3 regions of the Streptococcus gingivalis genome follow, and region 3 is predicted to be linked to each of the others. Evidence: predicted binding sites of a transcription regulator. Region 3 holds the regulator's gene; each other region holds the start of a gene.
What was found. The regulator Rex, encoded in region 3, represses fermentation and respiration genes when NADH is low (regulators of the CRP and FNR family bind a similar motif). The targets are predictions, from matches to a motif close to TTGTGAANTANTTCACAA.
Positions count from the first base shown of each region.

Region 1 (7,536 bases), 120 kb from region 3:
ATCATCGATACTATGCAGGTTGATGCTAAGACGGCTATTCAAGTCCTTAAAGTGGACGGTGGAGCAGCTATGAATAACTTCTTGATGCAGTTCCAAGCGGATATTCTTGGTATTGATATCGCTCGTGCTAAAAACTTGGAAACAACAGCTTTGGGGGCAGCCTTCCTTGCTGGCCTGTCAGTCGGCTACTGGAAAGACCTAGATGAATTGAAAGAACTCAATGCAACTAGTGAACTCTTCGAGCCTTCTATGAACGAATCTCGTAAAGAACAACTCTACAAGGGATGGAAGAAAGCTGTTAAAGCTACCCAACTCTTTGCAGAAATTGAAGACTAGTCAAGACTTCAGTAGGATAGAAAGTGAAGAATTATGGAATTTTCAAAGAAAACTCGTGAATTATCGATTAAGAAAATGCAAGAACGCACCCTGGATCTTTTGATTATCGGGGGAGGGATCACAGGTGCTGGGGTAGCCTTGCAGGCAGCAGCAAGTGGTCTTGAAACAGGTTTGATTGAAATGCAGGACTTTGCGGAAGGGACATCAAGCCGTTCAACAAAATTGGTCCACGGTGGACTTCGTTACCTCAAACAATTTGACGTAGAAGTGGTATCAGATACGGTATCAGAACGTGCAGTAGTGCAACAAATTGCTCCTCATATTCCAAAACCAGACCCAATGCTCTTACCAGTCTATGATGAAGATGGGGCAACTTTTAGCCTCTTCCGTCTCAAGGTAGCCATGGACCTCTATGACCTCTTGGCAGGTGTCAGCAATACACCAGCAGCCAACAAGGTCTTGACCAAAGAAGAAGTGTTGGCTCGTGAGCCTGAGTTGAAACAAGAAGGTCTAGTCGGAGGTGGGGTCTACCTAGACTTCCGTAACAACGATGCTCGTTTGGTGATTGAAAATATCAAACGTGCCAACCAAGATGGGGCCCTCATTGCCAACCACGTAAAAGCAGAAGGATTCCTCTTTGATGAATCTGGTAAGATTACAGGTGTAGTGGCGCGTGATCTCTTGACTGATCAAGTCTTTGAAATCAAGGCACGATTGGTGATTAATACAACTGGTCCTTGGAGCGATAAAGTGCGTAACCTCTCAAACGATGGAGAGCAGCATTCACAAATGCGTCCAACCAAGGGTGTTCACTTGGTCGTAGATTCAAGCAAGATCAAAGTTTCTCAACCAGTCTACTTTGATACTGGTCTTGGAGATGGTCGGATGGTCTTCGTCTTGCCACGTGAAAACAAAACTTACTTCGGAACGACTGACACGGACTACACTGGCGACTTAGAGCATCCAACAGTAACTCAAGAAGATGTCGACTACTTGTTAGGAATCGTGAATAACCGCTTCCCAGAAGCTCACATCACCATCGATGATATCGAAAGTAGCTGGGCTGGTCTTCGTCCGTTGATCTCAGGAAACAGTGCTTCTGACTACAATGGTGGAAACAACGGCACTATCAGTGATGAAAGCTTTAATGCTTTGATTGCAACAGTTGAAGGCTATCTTTCTAAAGAAAAATCGCGTGAAGATGTTGAATCAGCAATCAGCCACTTGGAAGGCAGCACTTCTGAAAAACATTTGGATCCATCTGCTGTTTCTCGTGGATCAAGCTTAGACCGCGATGACAATGGTCTTTTGACCCTGGCTGGTGGGAAGATTACAGACTACCGCAAGATGGCTGAAGGAGCGATGGAGCGTGTCTTGACCATTCTCAAGGAAGAATTTGACCGTCAGTTCAAATTGATCAACTCTAAGACCTATCCAGTATCAGGTGGAGAAATTAACCCAACGAACGTGGATTCTGAAATCGAAGCCTTTGCTCAACTTGGCGTATCTCGTGGCTTGGATAGCAAGGAAGCTCACTACCTAGCTAACCTATACGGTTCTAATGCACCTAAGGTCTTCGCCCTCGCTCATAGCGTGGAACAAGCACCTGGATTGAGCCTAGCAGATACCTTATCACTTCACTATGCAATGCGCAATGAATTGGCACTTAGCCCAGTTGACTTCCTTCTTCGTCGGACGAACCACATGCTCTTCATGCGAGATAGCTTAGATGCAATTGTCGAACCTGTTTTGGATGAAATGGGACGCTTCTATGAATGGTCAGAAGAAGAAAAAGCTGGCTACCGTCAAGACTTGCAAGTCGCTTTGGAAAACAATGACTTGGCAGCATTAAAAAATTAAGAAAAACAAAAAGGGGTTGGAAAGAAGAATATCTGACCGGCCCCTCTTTATAATGGAGAAATAAATCATATGAAAGAATTATTTGGTGAATTTTTAGGGACCTTAATCCTGATTCTTTTGGGAAATGGGGTTGTAGCAGGAGTGGTTCTTCCGAAAACGAAGAGCCATAACTCAGGTTGGATCGTCATTACTCTTGGTTGGGGGATTGCAGTTGCAGTGGCAGCCTTTATCTCTGGCAAGTTAAGTCCGGCACATTTGAATCCAGCGGTGACAATTGGGGTTGCTCTTAATGGTGGACTAGCTTGGGCATCTGTGATTCCTTATATCATCGCTCAATTCGCTGGAGCCATGGTAGGGCAAGTCCTTGTCTGGTTACAGTTCAAACCGCATTACCTAGCAGAAGAAAATCCTGGAAATATCCTTGCAACCTTCAGTACAGGTCCAGCTATCAAAGACACTACTTCCAATCTAATCAGTGAAATCCTTGGAACCTTTGTTTTGCTATTGACCATCTTTGCACTTGGTCTTTATGACCTTCAAGCAGGACTTGGTACTTTTGCCGTTGGTACCTTGATTGCAGGGATTTGTTTGTCTCTCGGTGGAACTACAGGCTGCGCTCTCAACCCAGCTCGTGACCTAGGACCTCGTATCATGCACAGCCTCCTTCCTATTCCTAACAAAGGAGATGGTGACTGGGGTTACGCTTGGATCCCAGTAGTTGGTCCAATCATCGGTGCAGTACTTGCAGTAGCAGTCTTTAAAATGTTTTAAAAAATGAAAGAGGCTGGGACAAAAGTCCTAGCCTCTCAATTGTCTTTGGATTATCGAGCAAGACGCAGTGGTTGAGTGGGCTCTACCACGCTGATTTCATCAGCTTTTACAGCCCTACTCAACTGTGAGGAGGTGGGACGACGAAATCGAATTCTAACGAATTACCGATTTCTGTCCCACTCTCTTTTAAAATACTGTATCAGATAAAGAGAGCTTTGTACGTTCTAACTTAAAACAAGCTATAAGAAATGTAAAACGCAATAAAGAAAATAATGATCGCAATAATGTATTGAACTGGTTTAGGTAGGTTATTCAATTTATCCATGAATTCTTTCATTGTTAGATCTCCTTATTATTTGATTGTCTTATAATTAGTGTAGCATGAAATAAGGCCCAAAACAATAGGCAATAGGAGTGTTTTTGTCAAGATATAAAACCCTTTTCAAAATTATTATAATCAGTTAATCTATTACTAAATAAAGATAAGATAGATTGTAAAATACTTTAGAAAATAACAGGCTAGAGTTTGACACTTTTTTCACAAAGGAGTATACTGTTAGCATAGTTTTGGAAGGAACTTATGATAGATTCACCCAAAACTGACTGTCAACCTTTGCTGTTCTTCTATGAACGTTTGCTGGTATCGGGGATACCAAGGAGGAATCATATGTCTAAAGTAGCTATTGTCACAGGTGCAGGTCAAGGGATCGGTTTTGCGATTGCAAAACGATTGGTACAAGATGGCTTCAAGGTCGGAGTCTTAGACTACAATGCTGAGACAGCAGAAAAAGCAGTAGCTGAGTTATCAGCAGAGAATGCTTTTGCGGTCGTTGCTGATGTCTCCAAACAAGCTGAAGTGGCTGCAGCTTTCCAAAAAGTTGTGGATCATTTCGGAGATTTAAATGTTGTCGTTAACAACGCTGGTGTTGCTCCAACTACACCACTTGATACGATTACAGAAGAACAATTTGAACGCACTTTTGCCATCAACGTTGGTGGTGTCATCTGGGGTGCTCAAGCTGCACAAGCTCAATTCAAGGCGCTTGGCCATGGCGGAAAAATCATCAATGCAACTTCACAAGCAGGTGTTGTAGGTAACCCTAACTTGACTGTCTATGGTGGTACTAAGTTTGCAGTTCGTGGTATCACTCAAACTTTGGCACGTGACTTGGCTGATTCAGGTATTACTGTCAATGCGTATGCACCTGGTATCGTTAAGACTCCAATGATGTATGATATCGCTCATGAAGTAGGTAAGAACGCAGGTAAAGATGACGAATGGGGTATGCAAACATTCGCTAAAGATATCACTTTGAAACGTCTTTCTGAACCAGAAGATGTAGCAGCAGCGGTCAGCTTCCTTGCTGGACCTGATTCAAACTACATCACAGGCCAAACCATTATCGTGGATGGTGGAATGCAGTTCCATTAAGATGAAAAAAAGAGGTGGGATCAACATCCTAACCTCTTATTTTTTATGCTATTTCGTTAATACAATGGTATCAGAAGGATCGCGATCGTCATCTTCAATAGTGAGTTGGTTACCTTCTAGTTTGTAAAATTTGAGATCATCCCCTACAGTAAGAGTATGATTGTCAGCGTGAATGGTTACAGGCTTGCTTTCTTTCTCGCCATCACTTTCAACCTCTTCCCATGTGCCAGTTGTACCAGAGAGGGTCAAAGTGATCTGATCAGTTTCATCAGTCCCTTTGTATGTACCATCAAGATTTTCACCCTGGCTAGCAGTTTGAGAATCCTTAGAGTTTGAAGCGCTTGATGCGATCTGTTGTGAACTAGCAGAGCTTGCAGGTGTTTGAGCTGTCTGGTTCGAGCAGGCTGCTAAAAGACCAAGAACTGCCAGTGAGGCAAGAGAAAGTGTGAATTTATTGGACAATGTCATAGGCTTGTCTCCTTTCTTTGATACCCAAAGTATAGCAAAGGAAGAAGGAGAACTCAATGAAAATGACTTTTCTGAAAGAGAATGAATCCCTCAGTTAGCATGAAAACATTAGAAGATGTAGTTTCTGACACGATTAGAATAAGAATGGCGAAAAAATGTAACCGTTTTCGGTTGACATTCTATCTGCTAATTAGTATAATGGGTGTGGAATAATATAAAAGGCAATGAGGCCTATGATTGCAATGGCGCAACCGTTTCAAATCATAGGTCCTTTATTGCCTTTTTTCTAATTAAATTTTATTTTGGAGGTTTTCTTATGAAGAAACATCGTCTCTTTTTCGTTTGTGGTTTAGCCTTATTTATGGTTGGGTGCCAGGCTTCTCAGTCATCCAAAACAACAGAGCCTAGTAAAGCTAAACAAGAAACAAGTGTTTCTAAGGAAGATCAAGTACTCAATCGTGGTCAGTGGGAGGATAAGCTATATAAGAAATTAAGCAATGTCATTAAAGATAATGGTAAATCTAGCTCTAAATATGATGAATCAGCAAAACCATATGCTGTATTTGACTGGGATAACACAACCGTCATCAATGATATCGGTGAAGCAACCTTCACTTATCAGATCGAAAACTTGGAATTTAAGATGACACCGGAAGAGTTAGATAAGGCTATTCGTACAAATATCCCAGAGGATAACTTTAAAGAAGATCATAACAATAAACAAGGAAATCCTGTCAACATTGATAAGATTGCTAAGGATATCGTTTCTGATTATACTGTTCTTTATAACGAATACAAAGGTTTCAAGGGGACTAAGAGTCTTGATGAAGTGAAACAATTAGACGAATATAAAGATTTCAGTGCTAAATTACGTTATCTTTACGAAGCAATTGGTGGAACTTTCAGTTCAGATATTTCTTATCCATGGGTTACCTACTTATTTACAGGTATGACTTCAGAAGAAGTTCAAGCCTTATCTGAAAAATCAATTGAACGTGCCTTAAAAGAAGATTTAGTTTATGAAACTTGGGTGAGCCCAGAAAGCTTGAAGGGTGAAGCTGGTCAAGTAGAAATCAAATTTAAACGTGGTGTTCGCGCAGTAAAAGAGATGCAAAATCTTTATAAGACACTACAAGATAATGGCATAGATGTTTATGTTGTTTCTGCTTCATTCCGAGATGTTGTTGTTCCTTTTGCTACTAAGGAAAAATTTGGATATAATATTACTGAAGACCATGTCTATGGAATGGAACTTGTTAAAAATGATTCTGGTGTCATTCAATCAGAATACAATAACGACTACTTCCAAACACAAGGTGAAGGAAAAACAAAAACAATCAAGAAGTTCATTGCAGATAAACATGGGAACCAAGATCCTATTCTAATTGCTGGAGATAGTAATGGGGACTATGCAATGTTGAAAGATTTTGAAGGATTACAGATGGGAATCATCTTTAACCTATTACGGGATCCATCTAAAGGAATTGGCTTACTTTCACAGACTGCAGTAGATACATATGATAGCAAAGATGCCAAATACTTCTTACAAGGTCGTGATGAAAACAAAGGTGTTTTAGTTAAGAGTAGAGAAACAATCAAGTTGGGAACTGATGAGGCACAATTAATTAAAAAATAGGGGAGATTTATGAAGAAAATCATGTTTGTTGGTTCAGTGGGAGTGGGTAAAACAACGCTAACCCAACGATTAAAAGGATTAGATATTGAGTATTTTAAAACGCAGGCTGTTCAATTTCACGATAGTATTATTGATACGCCAGGGGAATTTTTACAACACAGACGCTATTACAATGCTTTAACAGTGACTGCAGCAGAAGCTGAAATCATTGGACTCTTAATTGCAGGGAATTCAACCATGCAAACTTTTCCTCAAGGATTTTCTTCATTATTCACCCAAGATGTGATTGGAATCATTAGTAAGATTGACCTAGTAGACTCTGAGGAGCAATTGGAATTTGCGCGTAAACAATTGTTAGATGCAGGTGTTAAACAAATTTTTGAGATTTCTTCAACTGAAAATACTGGGATCGATGCTTTAAAAGACTTTCTTGAGAGTGAGTAAACATGATATAATCTAAAAGGACTACTTTATCTTTCAAGAAGGAGATGTGTATGATTGTTGAACACGGAGGGAATGGACGTCTATTAGCTGAAAAAAATGGAAACTCTTCTGAAAAGTGGATTGATTTTAGTGCCAACATCAATCCTCTTGGAGTTTCCGAAAACCTCCGCCAAGTCTTAGTGGAGAGCATTGATAGAATTACAGAGTACCCAGATATCACAAACCAATATGAAAAAGATTTACTTAGAGACCATCACGGTAATCATGATCTAGAAATTCTTTTGTCAAATGGTGCGGTAGGTTTATTTTATGAGTTAGCTCAGATCTTAAAACCCAAGAGATTACTGATTTTAAGTCCAACCTTTATGGAATATGAAAAGGCTTTTTATCAAGAAGGGACAGAAATTATTTATCATCATTTAACATCTCCTAATTTTGTTTGGACAGTGAAAGATCTTTTATCAGACATGGATCATTTGAAAGCAGGAGATGTTGTCTTATTATGTAATCCCAATAATCCAACTGGATCTGTTGTTCCAGTTAGTCAATTGCTAGAAATTGCGAAAAAATTACTGGAACGGAATATTCA
Region 1 is NZ_JAYKTO010000001.1:573,257-580,792, reverse strand. Features, by position in the region: gene glpK (glycerol kinase GlpK) at 1-336, shown strand, start outside; gene glpO (type 1 glycerol-3-phosphate oxidase) at 370-2,196, shown strand; gene SM122_RS02840 (MIP/aquaporin family protein) at 2,266-2,967, shown strand; gene SM122_RS02835 ((S)-acetoin forming diacetyl reductase) at 3,635-4,399, shown strand; gene SM122_RS02830 (SP_0198 family lipoprotein) at 4,448-4,867, opposite strand; gene SM122_RS02825 (haloacid dehalogenase-like hydrolase) at 5,184-6,503, shown strand; gene SM122_RS02820 (EutP/PduV family microcompartment system protein) at 6,513-6,947, shown strand; gene cobD (threonine-phosphate decarboxylase CobD) at 6,998-7,536, shown strand, end outside.
Region 1: SM122_RS02835 ((S)-acetoin forming diacetyl reductase) is a predicted target of Rex. The motif match lies at 3,494-3,511, and genes of this name have one in related genera.

Region 2 (7,536 bases), 640 kb from region 3:
AGACAGCCTTCCATAGATAAAAAGCCACAAAAGCACCCATGACATCGCCAATCCGATAAAGAATAAAGTTGACTCGATAGCTAATCAACTCCTGAATCCCTGCATTGATAAAGGGTTTATAACGTCTCCACAATTTGACCATCTTAGAGCTCCTTTCGATAGAAGCGACGGATAATATCTTCAATATCCGTATCTACCATCTTCAAATCACGGACCTCAAAATCAGATAAGGTTTGCTTGATAATATCGGCCGACTGGTAGCGGGAACTATCGAATTCAATATTGAGAGTATTTCCTTGTCTATCAATGGACATATCAGGCAAACCCTCATAATGAGAGACTAGATGATTTTGACCTGGCGTCAGGTCAAAGGAGAGAGTCTTCATCTTTCCAAAGGTTTCCTTGAGCTGGCTAACCGTTCCATCAAAAATCTCCTGCCCCTTATCAATCATAAAAATCCGATCACAGAGTTGCTCAATATCACTCAAATCATGAGTAGTCAAGAGAATAGTTGTCTCTTCCTCCTGATTAATCTGGGTAATGGCCCGACGAATGTTGTCCTTGACCGACACATCCAAACCAATAGTCGGTTCATCTAAAAAGAGAACTTTGGGATTGTGAAGCAAGGAAGCCGCAATATCCGCCCGCATCCGTTGACCTAGTGAAAGAGTCCGCACAGGATCCTTGATAAATTCCTTCAAATCCAAAACTTCATTCAAAAAGTCCATACGCTTATGGAAAAGCGAGTCCGGTACATCATAGATCTCTTTCAAAACCGTGTAGGTCTCTTGCAGAGCCAAATCCCACCATAACTGGGTGCGTTGTCCGAAAACGACTCCAATATCCTTGACATAATCTTGGCGATTATCCTGCGGAATCTTGCCGTTAATCCGACAAAAACCAGATGTCGGTTTTAAAATCCCTGTCAGCATTTTGATGGTGGTTGACTTCCCAGCACCATTTGCCCCGATAAATCCTAAAATCTGCCCTTTTGGAACTTCAAAAGTTAAATCCTTGACCGCTTCAAAGGTCTGCTTTTCAGGATGAATAAAGGAGCGCAAGGCTCCCTTTAAACCCGGCTCCTTAACTGTCTTCACAAAATTTTTCCGAAGATGTTGCACTTCTATCATTGCCATATCTATCTCCCTATCGTAAGAAGCAACATTGTATTTTTGACCACAAATATTCTAAATCCTTACTTTCTACACTTACTCAATATTATTACAGAAGGCTTTATACCAACCTATTATAATCCAATAAAAAAAGGAATGCAAGCGTTTGCTTATAGATTATGAAATTAGAAATTTCTCTCTTGAAATAATGCTTTTGAGTCAGAAATTCTGGTTTAATAGTTTCCTTAAAACACCAAAAAACCTGCCCTTAGGGGCAGGCTTATTGTTAAGAAAAAGAATTTTTTTAATCGAGAAAATTAACGATTCTACTGTTAATCCTTCAGCATTTAATTATTATCATCAGTCTCAATGGATTTTTAAGCCCTCAATTATTCTCTAAAAATTTTTTAATACGAGAAACAATAGCATCGCTTTGATAATGATAGAGGTCGTGAGGCGCATCCATATAGTCGACTTGAACATTAGACTGGTCGCTTGCAAATCTCTCTGCATAACGTTGCCACTCTGATTGGCTAAAGGTCGTGCCTTCACCGTTAGAAACCAGGAGTAAGGCTGGAATTTTCGGATTAATGCTAGATGGAACTTTCTTGGCATTTTCCTTTGCCAAACGGGATTCATGAAGCATGGCTTGTGACATCAACTGCTTATATGCTAGTAATTTATATTGTTGTCGTTCAGTTTCAGTCAGAGTTGGATTTTTTATATAAAAGGACTCAGGGAAATAGCGTAATAAGCCAATCTTACTACTCCAATAAGCCACAGTAAGCAAGGCCTGATTATCCTTTAAATCCTCATAACTTGCTGGTAATGCCCAATCCAGACCAACCAAGGCTTTCACTTCATCAGGATACTTTTCCTGCCAAGCCAGACTTTCAAGACTAGCCATTGAATGAGAAAGAATCACATAAGGACCTGAAACATGAGCTTGCGCCAAAGCTTGACGGGTCTCAGAAAGGACCTCCATCACATCTCTTGAACGATCACTATCTTCACTAAAACCATATCCTGCTCGCTCCACGACAACAACTTTGTATTTTTTGGATAGGGAATCTGATAGATTCTTAAAGTCTAAAATAGGAGAGGCGATACCTGCACTGGAAAGAAAAACGATTGTTTCAGATCCTTCTCCTTTAACAGAGACATTCATTCGATGTCCATTGACTGTAACTTGTTTACCAATGGGTGTTAGAAGCTTACTTTCATTTCGTAAACTAAATTGATGAAAAACAAATGTAGCACCTAAAAAGAGCAGGAGAAAGCTACAAACGATCCAGCTAAACTGTTTAAATTTTTTCATAGGCATATTGTACAAAAATTAAATCCCGGAAGCAACTTTTCCCATACAAAAAAACAAGATCCACACGGGACCTTGCTTTCCTGTTTTCAATTAAGCTTTGCCTTCTGAACCGAATACGTCGATACGTTCTTCAACAGCTGCTGTAATTGCTTCGAAACCTGGTTTCAAGAATTTACGTGGGTCGAAGAGTTTCTTCTTATCGTATTCTGCTTCGTTTGCATCGTATTCACGTACGAATTGACGAGTAGCATTTGCAAATGCGATTTGGCATTCAGTGTTCACGTTAACTTTTGCAACACCAAGTTTGATCGCTGCTTGGATTTGATCGTCAGGGATACCTGATCCACCGTGCAATACGATTGGGAATCCTGGAACAGCTTCAGTCAATTTTTGCAAGTGGTCAAGGTGAAGACCTTTCCAGTTTGCTGGGTAAGGACCGTGGATGTTACCGATACCTGCAGCCAAGAAGTCGATTCCTGTAGCAACCATTGCTTTAGCATCTTCGATTGGTGCCAATTCACCGTCACCGATGATACCGTCTTCTTCACCACCGATAGTACCAACTTCAGCTTCTACTGAGATACCTTTAGCATGAGCTTTTTCAACGACATCTTTCGCCAATTTAAGGTTTTCTTCAACTGGAAGGTGTGAACCGTCAAACATGATTGAAGTGTAACCAGCTTCAATACATTCAAGAGCATCGTCGTAGTGACCATGGTCAAGGTGAATAGCAACTGGTACAGTGATACCCATTGATTCTACAAGGTTTTCAATAAGGGCTTTACATACTTTGTAACCACCCATGTATTTAGCAGCACCCATAGAAGTTTGGATAAGTACTGGAGCTTTCTTAGCTTCTGCTGCACGCAAGATAGCTTGAGTCCACTCAAGGTTGTTTGTGTTAAATCCACCAACTGCATAACCATTGTCACGAGCTGCTTGGACAAATTTTTCTGCTGAAACGATTGCCATGTGTAATAGGCCTCCTATAAATTTTTGTGGGATTGATCCCACTTACATTGTTTATTTTATCACTTTTTAGATGAAATTGCTAGCTTTTCCTGTGTCTTTAAGCACTTTCTTATGATAAATAGGGCGGAATCTCCTATCTCCTAAGGCTTTCATCCTAGCAAATAAGTAAAAGAGAGTGGAACAGAAATCCTAGCCTCTTAATTATTTTTGGATTGTCTAGCAAGACGCAGTGGTTGAGTGGGCTCTACTACGCTGATTTCATCAGCTTTTACAGCCCTACTCAACTGTGCGGAGGTGGGACGACGAAATCGAATTCTAACGAATTACCGATTTCTGTCCCACTCTCAATTCTCTTCTTTAAAATTTTTTAGCGAAAGGAGAAAGGCGATCCCGCAGATCACAAGGAGTGCTGCTACAACCCATTGAGAATAGAAATAAGCAGCAAATAACTGACTGTCGGTAAACATTTTTCCAAGAAGTCCGTTTAGCAATTCCTCAAGAAAGGGAATATTCTCACACACAGCAAGGATTGAGGCAAGAAAGAGAATAAAGCCTGCTATCAGAAAGAGATTGGGAATCCATCTTTTCATCCTTTTCTCTTCTCTGAGCAGATACTTAGAAGCAATCGCCACTAAAAAAATGAAAACATTCCATATGTTTAAGGCGATAAAATATCTAAAAGTATCCTTGTATGCGCCTATCCCCATCGCTAAAATCAGGATAGGACCGAAAAAATTAATGGCACTTCCCAATAGTGCAAAGAGACCATCGACCAAAACCAGATACTTCTTCTTCATGTTCTCACCTCATCTCACACCTATTCTACCACAAAGAGATTTGAAAACAAAAAAAGATAGCCGAAGCTATCTTGATCCGATGCGGAGAGAGGGACTTGAACCCTCACGACCTAAAGCGGTCACAGGATCCTTAGTCCTGCGCGTCTGCCAATTCCGCCATCCCCGCGATTGAGTACTTTACTAGTATATCAATCAACGACTTTTTTGTCAAGATTTTTTTCAAACTTTTTTCAGAGTTTGTCATTTTTTCACAAAAGGGAGTGGGAAAGAACTCCGACTAATTAAAAAGAGTTCGTCTTCCCACCCCCGCACAGTTGATTAGGTCATCTTTGGAGCTTGAAAAGCGAACAAAGATGCCAATCAACCACTGCGTCATGTAGTTATTACTATTATAGTCCAAAGGCTGGACACTTATTGCCCAGCCTTGATTTTTATTTGCTATCGTGGTTTTCAACTGCCGCTGTGATAAAGGCTGTGTAAAGTCCTTCTGGGCGGTTTGGACGGCTTGACAATTCTGGGTGGTATTGGCAAGCGACAAAGAATTTGTTTTCTGGGATTTCAACGATTTCGACCAAACGGTTGTCTGGTGAAACACCTGAGAAGACAAATCCTGCTTCTTCGAACTGTTCACGGAAAGCATTGTTAAACTCATAACGGTGACGGTGGCGACGTTGTACCACTTCTTGATGGTCATAGGCAGCAGCTGCTTTTGAGCCTCGTTTGAGTTTAGATGGGTAAAGACCGAGACGGAGCGTTCCTCCCATATCTTCCACATCGATTTGGTCTCGCATGATATCGATAATCGGATACTTGGTTTCTGGATCCAATTCGGATGAATTGGCCCCTTCCAAGCCTAAAACGTGACGGGCAAATTCGATACAGGTTAACTGCATACCCAAGCAGACACCCAACATTGGGACGTCCTGTTCACGCGCATACTTGATGGCTTGAATTTTTCCTTCTGTTCCCCGTTGACCAAAACCACCTGGGACGATGATTCCATCCGCATCTCCAAGGAGTTCTGCCACATTTTCAGCTGTCACATCATTGGCATTGACCCAATTAATCTTGACTTCTGCATCGTTGGCGTACCCTGAGTGCTTCAAGGCCTCAACGACAGAAATGTAGGCATCTTGCAATTCTACGTATTTTCCAACCAAGGAAATCTTGACCTGCTTCTTGAGGTTCATGACCTTGTCGACCATCGCAGACCATTCTGTCATATCTGCTGCAGGAACATCCAATTTCAAATGGTCACAAACGATTTGGTCCATATTTTGTGCTTGCAAGTTCAATGGGATTTGGTACAAGTGCTCCACATCAAGTGACTCGATGACAGCTTCTGGTGCCACATCACAGAATTGAGCCAACTTGTTCTTAATTCCTTGACCAGCTGGCTTTTCTGTACGGATGACCAACATATTTGGTTGAATCCCAAGACCACGAAGTTCTTTCACAGAGTGTTGCGTCGGCTTGGTTTTCATTTCTCCCGCAGCTTTCAAGTAAGGAAGAAGGGTGGTGTGGATATACATAACATTTTCAGCACCGACATCTGCCTTCATTTGACGAAGAGCTTCAAGGAATGGAAGGGACTCAATATCTCCAACTGTTCCTCCGACTTCTGTGATGATGACATCTGAATCCGTCGTCGTCGCTGCTCGTTTGATCTTTTCTTTCAAGGCATCTGTAATATGAGGAATCACCTGTACAGTCGCTCCCAAGTATTCTCCGCGACGTTCCTTGCGAAGGACTTCGCTATAAATTTTCCCTGTCGTCACATTTGAGTACTTATTCAGATTGATATCAATGAAGCGTTCATAGTGACCAAGGTCCAAGTCTGTCTCTGCGCCATCATCTGTGACAAATACTTCCCCGTGTTGGTAAGGGCTCATCGTCCCTGGGTCAATATTGATATAAGGGTCAAATTTTTGGATCGTCACTTTCAATCCACGATTTTTGAGCAAGCGACCAAGACTTGCTGCGACAATCCCTTTCCCGATGGATGATACGACACCACCCGTGACAAAAATATATTTTGTTGACATGTGCTTTCCTCTTCTTCTAATGTTGTAGAGGCCATTCCTCTTTGCAGAAAAAACAAAAATAGCTCCCTAATCTTTAGGGAGCTCCGACCTCAAAATGAGGTGCCCGAACAATATCTTACCGCAAATGGATTACTTTGTCAAATTGAAAATTTCATGAAAATGATTTTCGCTGTTTACACGACCTTTTCCACTCCATTTTGTGTGACGAGAAATTTCTCAAATTGAAGCTGAGGCATGCAAAGAGCAAGGTCCTTGTGGATTCGTTCTAGCGCTTCTAAACGCATCTCGACTGACGTCTCGGTATTTCCTTGGATGACAAAGAGGGCGTTTTGCGTAGTCTCCTCAAATTTGTAATGGTCACTATCGCGTACATCCAACCAAGCCAGAACTCCTTTTTGATCCCGGTAGACAGGATCTGTCGGTGCGACATGTTTTTCACTAGAAAGGATAGGGAGAAATAGTTCGTCTCTTTGACTCACTGTAAATTCAATCGGTCCCTCAATCTTATCTAGGTCATGTCCTCCGATCGCGAGAAAAGACTTCAGCGATTCGACATTATAGATATCGATGATGCTATTGATCTGAGGAAGAGCTCCTCGATGCTGGATGTTTCGGATAAGAGCTAGGACTGTTGGTGGATTTTTCTTGATGCTACGCCCTACTTTTTGCAAAAGGTCTGTATACCCTTTAATGACAGGAGATGCCACTACTTCTTCTGTCTGACACTGAAGCGCCCATTGTTCAAGCTCTTTTTTCTTTTCAAGAAAAGAAGGGGGCAAAACTGCTTGAGGATCCACATTTCTAGCAATTCCGACCACAACCGTATCAATACCAAGAGCTACTAAACTTTGATCTAAACGAAAGTCCATCTGAACACCTCCTACTAGGAAAGCTTACACGTTTATCATACACCATTTCGCCACTTTTTTCAATGCAAACAAAAAGAGAGTGGGACAGAAATCGGTAATTCGTTAGAATTAGATTTCGTCGTCCCACCTCCGCACAGTTGAGTAGGGTTGTAAAAGCTGATGAAATCAGCGTAGTAGAGCCCACGCAACCACTGCGTCTTGCTCGACAATCCAAAAACAATTGAGAGGCTAGGACTTTTGTCCCAGCCTCTTCTTATGATTTATTCTTCTTCCTCGTCTTCAGAATCCTCTTCTTCGTCGTCTTCTTCGCTTAATTCAACTTCCTCACCCAAATCATCTGGTACGATTTCATTGATTTCAGCATCGTAAGCTTCGACTTCACTCTTTTCATCATCTGGATTTTCTTCATCATATGAAAGAGCT
Region 2 is NZ_JAYKTO010000001.1:1,087,830-1,095,365, forward strand. Features, by position in the region: gene SM122_RS05385 (ABC transporter permease) at 1-142, opposite strand, end outside; gene SM122_RS05390 (ABC transporter ATP-binding protein) at 144-1,136, opposite strand; gene SM122_RS05395 (alpha/beta fold hydrolase) at 1,498-2,436, opposite strand; gene SM122_RS05400 (class II fructose-bisphosphate aldolase) at 2,521-3,402, opposite strand; gene SM122_RS05405 (hypothetical protein) at 3,747-4,199, opposite strand; tRNA gene SM122_RS05410 (tRNA-Leu) at 4,280-4,365, opposite strand; gene SM122_RS05415 (CTP synthase) at 4,631-6,244, opposite strand; gene SM122_RS05420 (B3/B4 domain-containing protein) at 6,418-7,113, opposite strand; gene rpoE (DNA-directed RNA polymerase subunit delta) at 7,374-7,536, opposite strand, start outside.
Region 2: SM122_RS05400 (class II fructose-bisphosphate aldolase) is a predicted target of Rex. The motif match lies at 3,450-3,467, and genes of this name have one in related genera.

Region 3 (7,536 bases):
TCAGCCCTAAAAACTCAGGTGTCAAACGGGCTCGTAGTTTAGCAGAATATCTTGATGCACCGATTGCCATCATTGATTACGAGCAAGATGATGCGAACCGTGATTATGGCTATATCATCGGGGATGTTAAAGATAAGAAAGCAATCTTGATTGACGATATCCTCAATACTGGTAAGACATTCTCAGAAGCTGCGAAAATTGTCGAACGCGAAGGGGCTACTGAAATTTATGCTGTATCAAGCCACGGCTTATTTGTTAAAGGTGCTGTTGAATTATTAGATCAAGCTCCGATCAAAGAAATCTTAGTAACCGATTCTGTTGCTCCAAATGGACCAACACCAAAAAATATTAACTATCTGACAGCTAGCGAACTGATCGCTGAAGCTATTGTTCGCATTCAAGAAAGAAAACCTGTTAGTCCTCTATTTGCCTACCATAAGAAATAAGGTCTTAATGTGATATATTTTGATAATGCCGCAACAACTCCCCTTCTACCTGAAGTCATTGATAAAATGTCTGAAACTATGAAGACCACTTTTGGAAATCCATCGAGCCTTCATGCTCATGGACGGATGGCTAGTAAACTTCTCCGAGAATCTCGCGAGCAAATTGCTCAGTCTCTCCATACTCTTCCAAATCGTATTTTCTTCACTTCAGGTGGATCAGAAAGTAATAATACCGTTATAAAAGGCTACTGCTTGAAACACCAAGCAGATGGCAAACACATCATTACGACCGCTTTGGAACACCATGCGGTTCTTGAACCCATCGAATATCTTGTAGAACGTTTCGGATTTGAAGTTACGATCGTCCAACCAAGAGATGGACGCATTCAGGCTAGTGATATCAAGGCGGCTCTTAGACCGGATACCATTCTTGTCTCTACCATGTTTGCCAATAACGAGACAGGCGATCTTCTACCGATTAAAGAAATCGGAGAACTCTTAAAAGATCATCCAGCTGCCTTTCACGTTGATGCGGTCCAAGCAATCGGAAAGGTCCCTGTCTATCCCGAAGAGTTGGGAATTGATTTTCTCAGTGCTTCTGCCCACAAATTCCACGGACCAAAGGGAGTCGGCTTCCTTTATGCAGCCGTCCCAGATTTTGATAATCTCATCCATGGGGGGGATCAGGAAAGTAAGATGAGAGCCAGCACGGAAAATCTCATTTCTATTGTCGGGATGGCAACCGCGCTTCAGCAAGCTACACTTCATCAAGAAGAAAATTTCAACCAGGTTCAAAAACTCGGCCAAGAGCTAGTCAATGGTTTAGCAGCCTACGACTACTACGTAAATGCGAATGACGACCATATTCCATTTGTTTGGAACCTTGGCTTTCCGGGTGTCCAAAATGACGTTTTACTGATGCGACTCGATCTTGCTGGAATTTCTGTCTCTACAGGTTCTGCTTGTACCGCTGGTACAGTTCAACCCAGCCATGTCCTTGAGGCGCTATATGGAAAAGATAGCTCACGCCTAAAAGAATCCCTTCGAATTAGTTTTTCAGAACTCAATACCGTAGAGGAGGTTCAAGACTTCCTCTCAAAACTTAAAGAAATTATATCATAGGAGAACAATATGGCTTTTGAAACAAGTGTTTCATTGAAAGACTGCAAATATACCTATAGTCTACACCCAAATGTTAAAAAATATACCTTACGTGACAATACATTCGCTGTTACAAAAGTTGGAAATTACGAGTTAAATCGTTTGCTCGAAGCCGTTCCAAATAGTGGCGAAGGCTTCCTACTTAAAATCATTTTCAATAAAGATTTGACAGGTTTTAAGATCAATATTACAGACAAGTCTGGGCTTCGCCTGGTTAATATTTTTAAAAATCCAGAAAATGACATTATCCAACAAAAATTCTATTTCTTAATGGATAGTCTTGTCGAAAGAGAAATTTTCAACAAAACAGAGGCCTAATATGGTAACCCTAACTTATATCGATGCTTACCAAGTAGAACGAACGACTACTTATCCCGACCTTGCAGCCTGCATCCTAGATTTTTCAGGCTGTGTAACCCTGCCTGACTCTTACTCAATCGTATCCATTGAATACAAGGGGGAAAAGCTCCCCTATACAGGACGAGTCGATGGACTCTATGCTTTTTTGAAAAAGGTAGAACAAGCTGAAAACTAAGCTGATGCTGATGGAACTCTCCCATCGTCATCAGCTTTTTCTTTAGACAAAAATATTTTTGAAAAACCACTCTAGATAGTTGATTTTTTCACAATCTTCCTATACAATAAGAGGGAAAGGTTGTGATATTGTGAAACATGATAAAAATACTCCAATTCCACGCGCAACAGCAAAACGCTTATCGCTCTACTACCGCATTTTTAAACGCTTTAACTCTGAAAAAATAGAGCGCGCCAATTCCAAGCAAATTGCTGATGCAATTGGGATTGACTCTGCTACTGTTCGACGAGATTTCTCATATTTTGGTGAATTAGGAAGACGTGGATTTGGTTATGACGTAAAAAAACTGATGAACTTCTTTGCCGATCTCTTAAATGACAATGCCATTACCAATGTCGCTATTGTGGGGATCGGAAATATGGGAAGTGCGCTCCTCAACTATCGCTTCCATGAACGCAATAAGATGAAAATTGTCATGGCTTTTGATGTAGATGATCATGAACTGATTAATACCAAAAGTAAGGATGGGATCCCCATTTATGGGATTTCTACGATCAAAGAGAATCTCAAAAAAGAAGGCATTCAAACAGCAATTTTAACTGTCCCAAGTATTAAAGCGCAGGAAGTTGCTAGTCTTTTAGTAGACGCTGGGGTCAAGGGAATCCTTAGCTTCTCACCAGTGCATCTGACAGTCCCTAAGGATGTCGTCGTCCAATATGTCGATCTCACTAGTGAATTGCAAACACTCCTTTATTTCATGCGAAAAAACGAAGAATAAAGACTTATACATTAACAAGAAAAGAGGCTGGGACAAAAGTCCTAGCCTCTCAATTATTTTTGGATTGTCGAGCAAGACGCAGTGGTTGAGTGGGCTCTACTACGCTGATTTCATCAGCTTTTACAGCCCTACTCAACTGTGCGGAGGTGGGACGACGAAATCGAATTCTAACGAATTACCGATTTCTGTCCCACTCTCTATTTTATACCAAATAATCGGTTTCTTCACGGTAACTATAATAGTTTTCTTCAGATACAATCAAGTGATCTAATAGGGTTAAGCCCATCACTTCACAGGCCTCTAAAACTCGTTGCGTTACTTCATCATCATTTTTACTCGGAAATACGGCACCAGATGGATGATTGTGAGCCAAGATGATAGAGGTTGCCATGTGCTTCAGTGCATAATGCAGGATTTCACGTGGCTCCGCAATACTTCGATTCACGGTTCCAATAAAAATGGTCTGCTGATGAATAATTTCATTCTGCGTATTTAAATAGAGAGCAACCAGGTGCTCCTGTTTCTTATGGCCGATTTCCTGTTGAATTTTATGGGCCAATTTCTGACTGCTCATGATCTGTTCAGAACTCATTAATTCGTCTTTATGAATCCTTCGTCCAAACTCAATCACAGCCTGAAGTTCGATGGCCTTCACCCGGCCAATGCCAGAGATTTCCTGTAGCTCCTCTAGGGTTAATTGACTTAACTCCTTTAAACTATTAACTGAGCTCAAAAGACCTTGTGCAATCTCATAAACGCTTTTTTGCTTATTGCCTGTCCGTAAGAGAATGGATAACAATTCTTGGTGACTCAGCTTATCCACTCCTTCAGAAACCAAACGTTCTCTAGGAAGCAAAGATGGTTCAATAAATGATATGTCGTACATAATTTCCTCCTCACTTATTAATTCGTAATAAATGGAGAAAACGACAACCTTTCATTATTTACAGGCGATTTCTTCCTTCAAATCATCTAACACTAAGACTTCATCTTTATTAAAGCGGATCTGATAACCTGTTTGAACTTGTTCAAGCTCCTTTAAAAACTGTTGAATTTCACAGCGGAACAAGTACTCCTGGCTCTGAGGAATGGCCTCTAAAGCTTGGTAGACCTGCTCTACTTCGTAGATACCTTTCGTAATTAAACCATTTCGTGGAAAATCGTTTACTAAGAGATTATAGAAATGATGCAAGAGATGATAAATTCGCTCTTTTGTCACTATTCTACCTCCTTATCATACTCTTTCTCCTCTATTATATACTGATTTTCCCTCAATATTATGACAAATTCCTTACATAATATTACCAATCTCTTACAATTTTACAAGAATTTCTCCTAGCTTCCTACATAGAAAAAGCCCTAGCATCTCTGCCTCGGGCTTTATTTTCTTAAAGTTGCATTTGATTATAAGACTTGCTGAATGAATCCAGGATGTCTTTTGGAGCCTTGTCATAGTCAACAGAGGTTTCCAAATTCCCTTTTACAATCGTACGGTAAGTCGCTGCAGCATCCTCACAGGTCACCAAGGTGATCTCATTGACGCCTTCACGATCTTGAATAACATCTACACGGTCTGGAGTCACTGTCTCAACAGATGAGATGACATAAGTATAGATTTTTTCTTTGTCCGTGATGTAGATCTTCATACCCGCCTTGGCTTTCTCTAATGGTGAGAATAACATGGCATTTGCTCCAGTTAGACCAAACACGTGGTGACTAGCAAGAGAATAATTGCCTTGCCCCATGACTTGGTTTTCCTTCATGGTCCCTGCTCCGTAGTAGAGGGCTACATTTTCAAGCCCCTTAAAGATCGGAAGGTTCATGTTTAATTCAGGAATCGAAATTCCCCCAATTACTGGTAGCTTTTGAGCTTGCCATTGGGCATTGATGACGGCTTCCGTCGAGAGTGACTGGACATGTTGAAAATCAAAGCTCGTCTTCACTTCTTTATTCTTGTCAATGGTTTTTTTATCGACCTTGCTAACCTGGTATTGGTTGGTATGCCAAACCATAATCATATTACGGATCGGAGCATTGAAAATCAAGAGAAGCGAGAGAATAATCAAAAGTGTTGCAACGATGTTGATAAGAGCATTACGTAAACTCTTTTTCTTTTTTCTTTTGCGTGACATGCTGTCCCCTTATCTATTCGTTTTCTTCCACTACTTCTTCATCCTTTTCATCAGGTTGCACTGTTGTAAAGGTCACAATTTTAGCATCCTGATCAAGTCGCATCACTTTCACTCCCTGAGTGGAACGACCTGTCTGAGAAATGTTGGCCACACCCGTCCGGATCATGACCCCAGTATCAGTGATGATCATCAGGTCTTCATCCCCTTTAACAGTTAAAAGACCAGCTAATGCACCATTTTTCTCTGTAATATTGGCTGTCTTGATTCCTTTACCGCCACGGCCTTTAGTTGGGTATTCGCTCGCTATGGTGCGTTTTCCATAACCTTTTTCGGTAATGATCAATACTTCATCCTGATCGGTGACGACACTTGCACCAACAACTTTGTCTCCTTCCCGGAGATTCACACCACGTACACCTGTGGCAGAACGCCCCATATTCCGGACTACAGCCTCATTAAAGCGGACAGAATAACCATACTTGGTACCGATAATGACGTCAGTATTACCGTCTGTAAGGAAGACATTGATCAATTCATCCTCATCACGTAGATTCAGAGCTTTGAGACCGTTCTGACGGATATTTGAAAATTCAGCTACATTGGTCCGCTTGACCAAACCTTGTCGCGTCGTAAAGAAGAGATAAGCTTCGTCACTGCGATCTTGCTCCACATTGATAATGGTTTGAATCGATTCACCTTCGTCCAATTTTAAGAGGTTGACGATTGGTAATCCTTTGGCTGTCCGGCCATATTCTGGAATCTCATAACCTTTCAGACGATAGACACGCCCCTTATTGGTAAAGAAGAGCAAATGATCATGGGTGCTCGTAGAGACCAGTTCACGGACAAAGTCATCATCTTTGACACCAGTTCCTTGAACCCCACGTCCACCACGTTTTTGAGCCGTAAATTCCGCTTGGTCCAGACGTTTGATGTAGCCTTTGTTAGAAAGGGTGATCAAGACATCTGTTTCTTCAATCAAGTCCTCATCTTCAAGAGAAAGGACTTCTCCGATCATCAACTCAGTTCGGCGAGCATCGCCAAACTTGCGTTTGACTTCTTCCAATTCTTCCTTGATGATGGTCGCCACACGTTCTGGTTTCGCCAAAATATCAGCCAAATCGGCAATCAAGGCAACCAAATCATCGTATTCACTTTGGATCTTGTCTCGTTCCAAACCGGTCAAACGACGAAGACGCATGTCCAAAATGGCTTGACTTTGACGTTCAGAAAGCTTGAACTTCGCCATCAATTCAGCCTGTGCTTCAGCATCTGTCTGGCTATTGCGGATGATCCGGATCACTTCATCGATGTGATCCAAAGCAATGAGCAAACCTTCTAAAATATGGGCACGTGCTTCCGCTTTTTCTTTATCAAAGATGGTCCGGCGAGTCACCACTTCTTTCTGGTGCTCAATATAAGCCCCTAAAATTTGGCGAAGAGAAAGAATCTTTGGAACACCACTTTGGATCGCCAACATATTGAATCCAAAATTGGTTTGCATTTGCGTCATCTTAAAGAGGTTGTTCAAAATAACGTTAGCCGAAGCATCTCGGCGGACCTCAATCACAAAACGAACCCCTTCACGGTTTGATTCATCACGTACAGCTGTAATCCCTTCGATCCGTTTTTCTTGCACCAAGCGAACGATGTGCTCGTGAACCTTGGTTTTATTGACCATATAAGGGAACTCAGTGACAACAATCCGTTCACGGCCACTCTTGGTCACTTCAATCTCTGTACGAGAACGAAGAACGATCGAGCCTTTCCCTGTTTCATAGGCTTTGTGGATACCTGATTTCCCCATGACCAAAGCACCTGTCGGGAAATCTGGACCAGGAAGAACTTCCATAAGTTCACGGGTCGTCACCTCAGGATTATCCATCATCAGCTTCACTGCGTCAATGGTTTCTCCCAGATTGTGAGGAGGAATATTTGTAGCCATCCCAACAGCAATCCCAGTAGCACCATTGACGAGAAGGTTAGGGAAACGTGCAGGTAAGACCAAAGGTTCGCGCTCACTGGCATCATAGTTATCAACGAAATCAACTGTATTTTTATTGATATCCCGCAACATTTCAAGAGCAATCTTACTCATACGGGCTTCTGTATACCGTTGTGCAGCGGCGCCATCACCGTCCATAGAACCAAAGTTTCCATGACCATCCACTAACATGTACCGATAACTCCACCATTGCGCCATCCGAACCATGGCTTCATAAATAGAGGAATCCCCGTGTGGGTGGTATTTACCCATAACATCCCCTGTAATACGGGCTGACTTCTTATGTGGTTTATCTGGTGTAACACCCAATTCATTCATTCCGTACAAAATACGACGGTGAACAGGTTTCAAACCATCACGAACATCAGGTAGGGCACGAGCAACGATAACACTCATGGCATAATCGATAAAACTCGTCTTCATTTCTGATGTTAAATTCACATCAATTAGATTCTTATCCTGCATTCAAAAAATGCCTC
Region 3 is NZ_JAYKTO010000001.1:449,804-457,339, forward strand. Features, by position in the region: gene SM122_RS02120 (ribose-phosphate diphosphokinase) at 1-446, shown strand, start outside; gene SM122_RS02125 (cysteine desulfurase family protein) at 456-1,568, shown strand; gene SM122_RS02130 (DUF1831 domain-containing protein) at 1,578-1,925, shown strand; gene SM122_RS02135 (DUF4649 family protein) at 1,927-2,142, shown strand; gene SM122_RS02140 (redox-sensing transcriptional repressor Rex) at 2,273-2,920, shown strand; gene radC (RadC family protein) at 3,123-3,806, opposite strand; gene SM122_RS02150 (porphobilinogen deaminase) at 3,861-4,139, opposite strand; gene SM122_RS02155 (class A sortase) at 4,309-5,052, opposite strand; gene gyrA (DNA gyrase subunit A) at 5,066-7,522, opposite strand.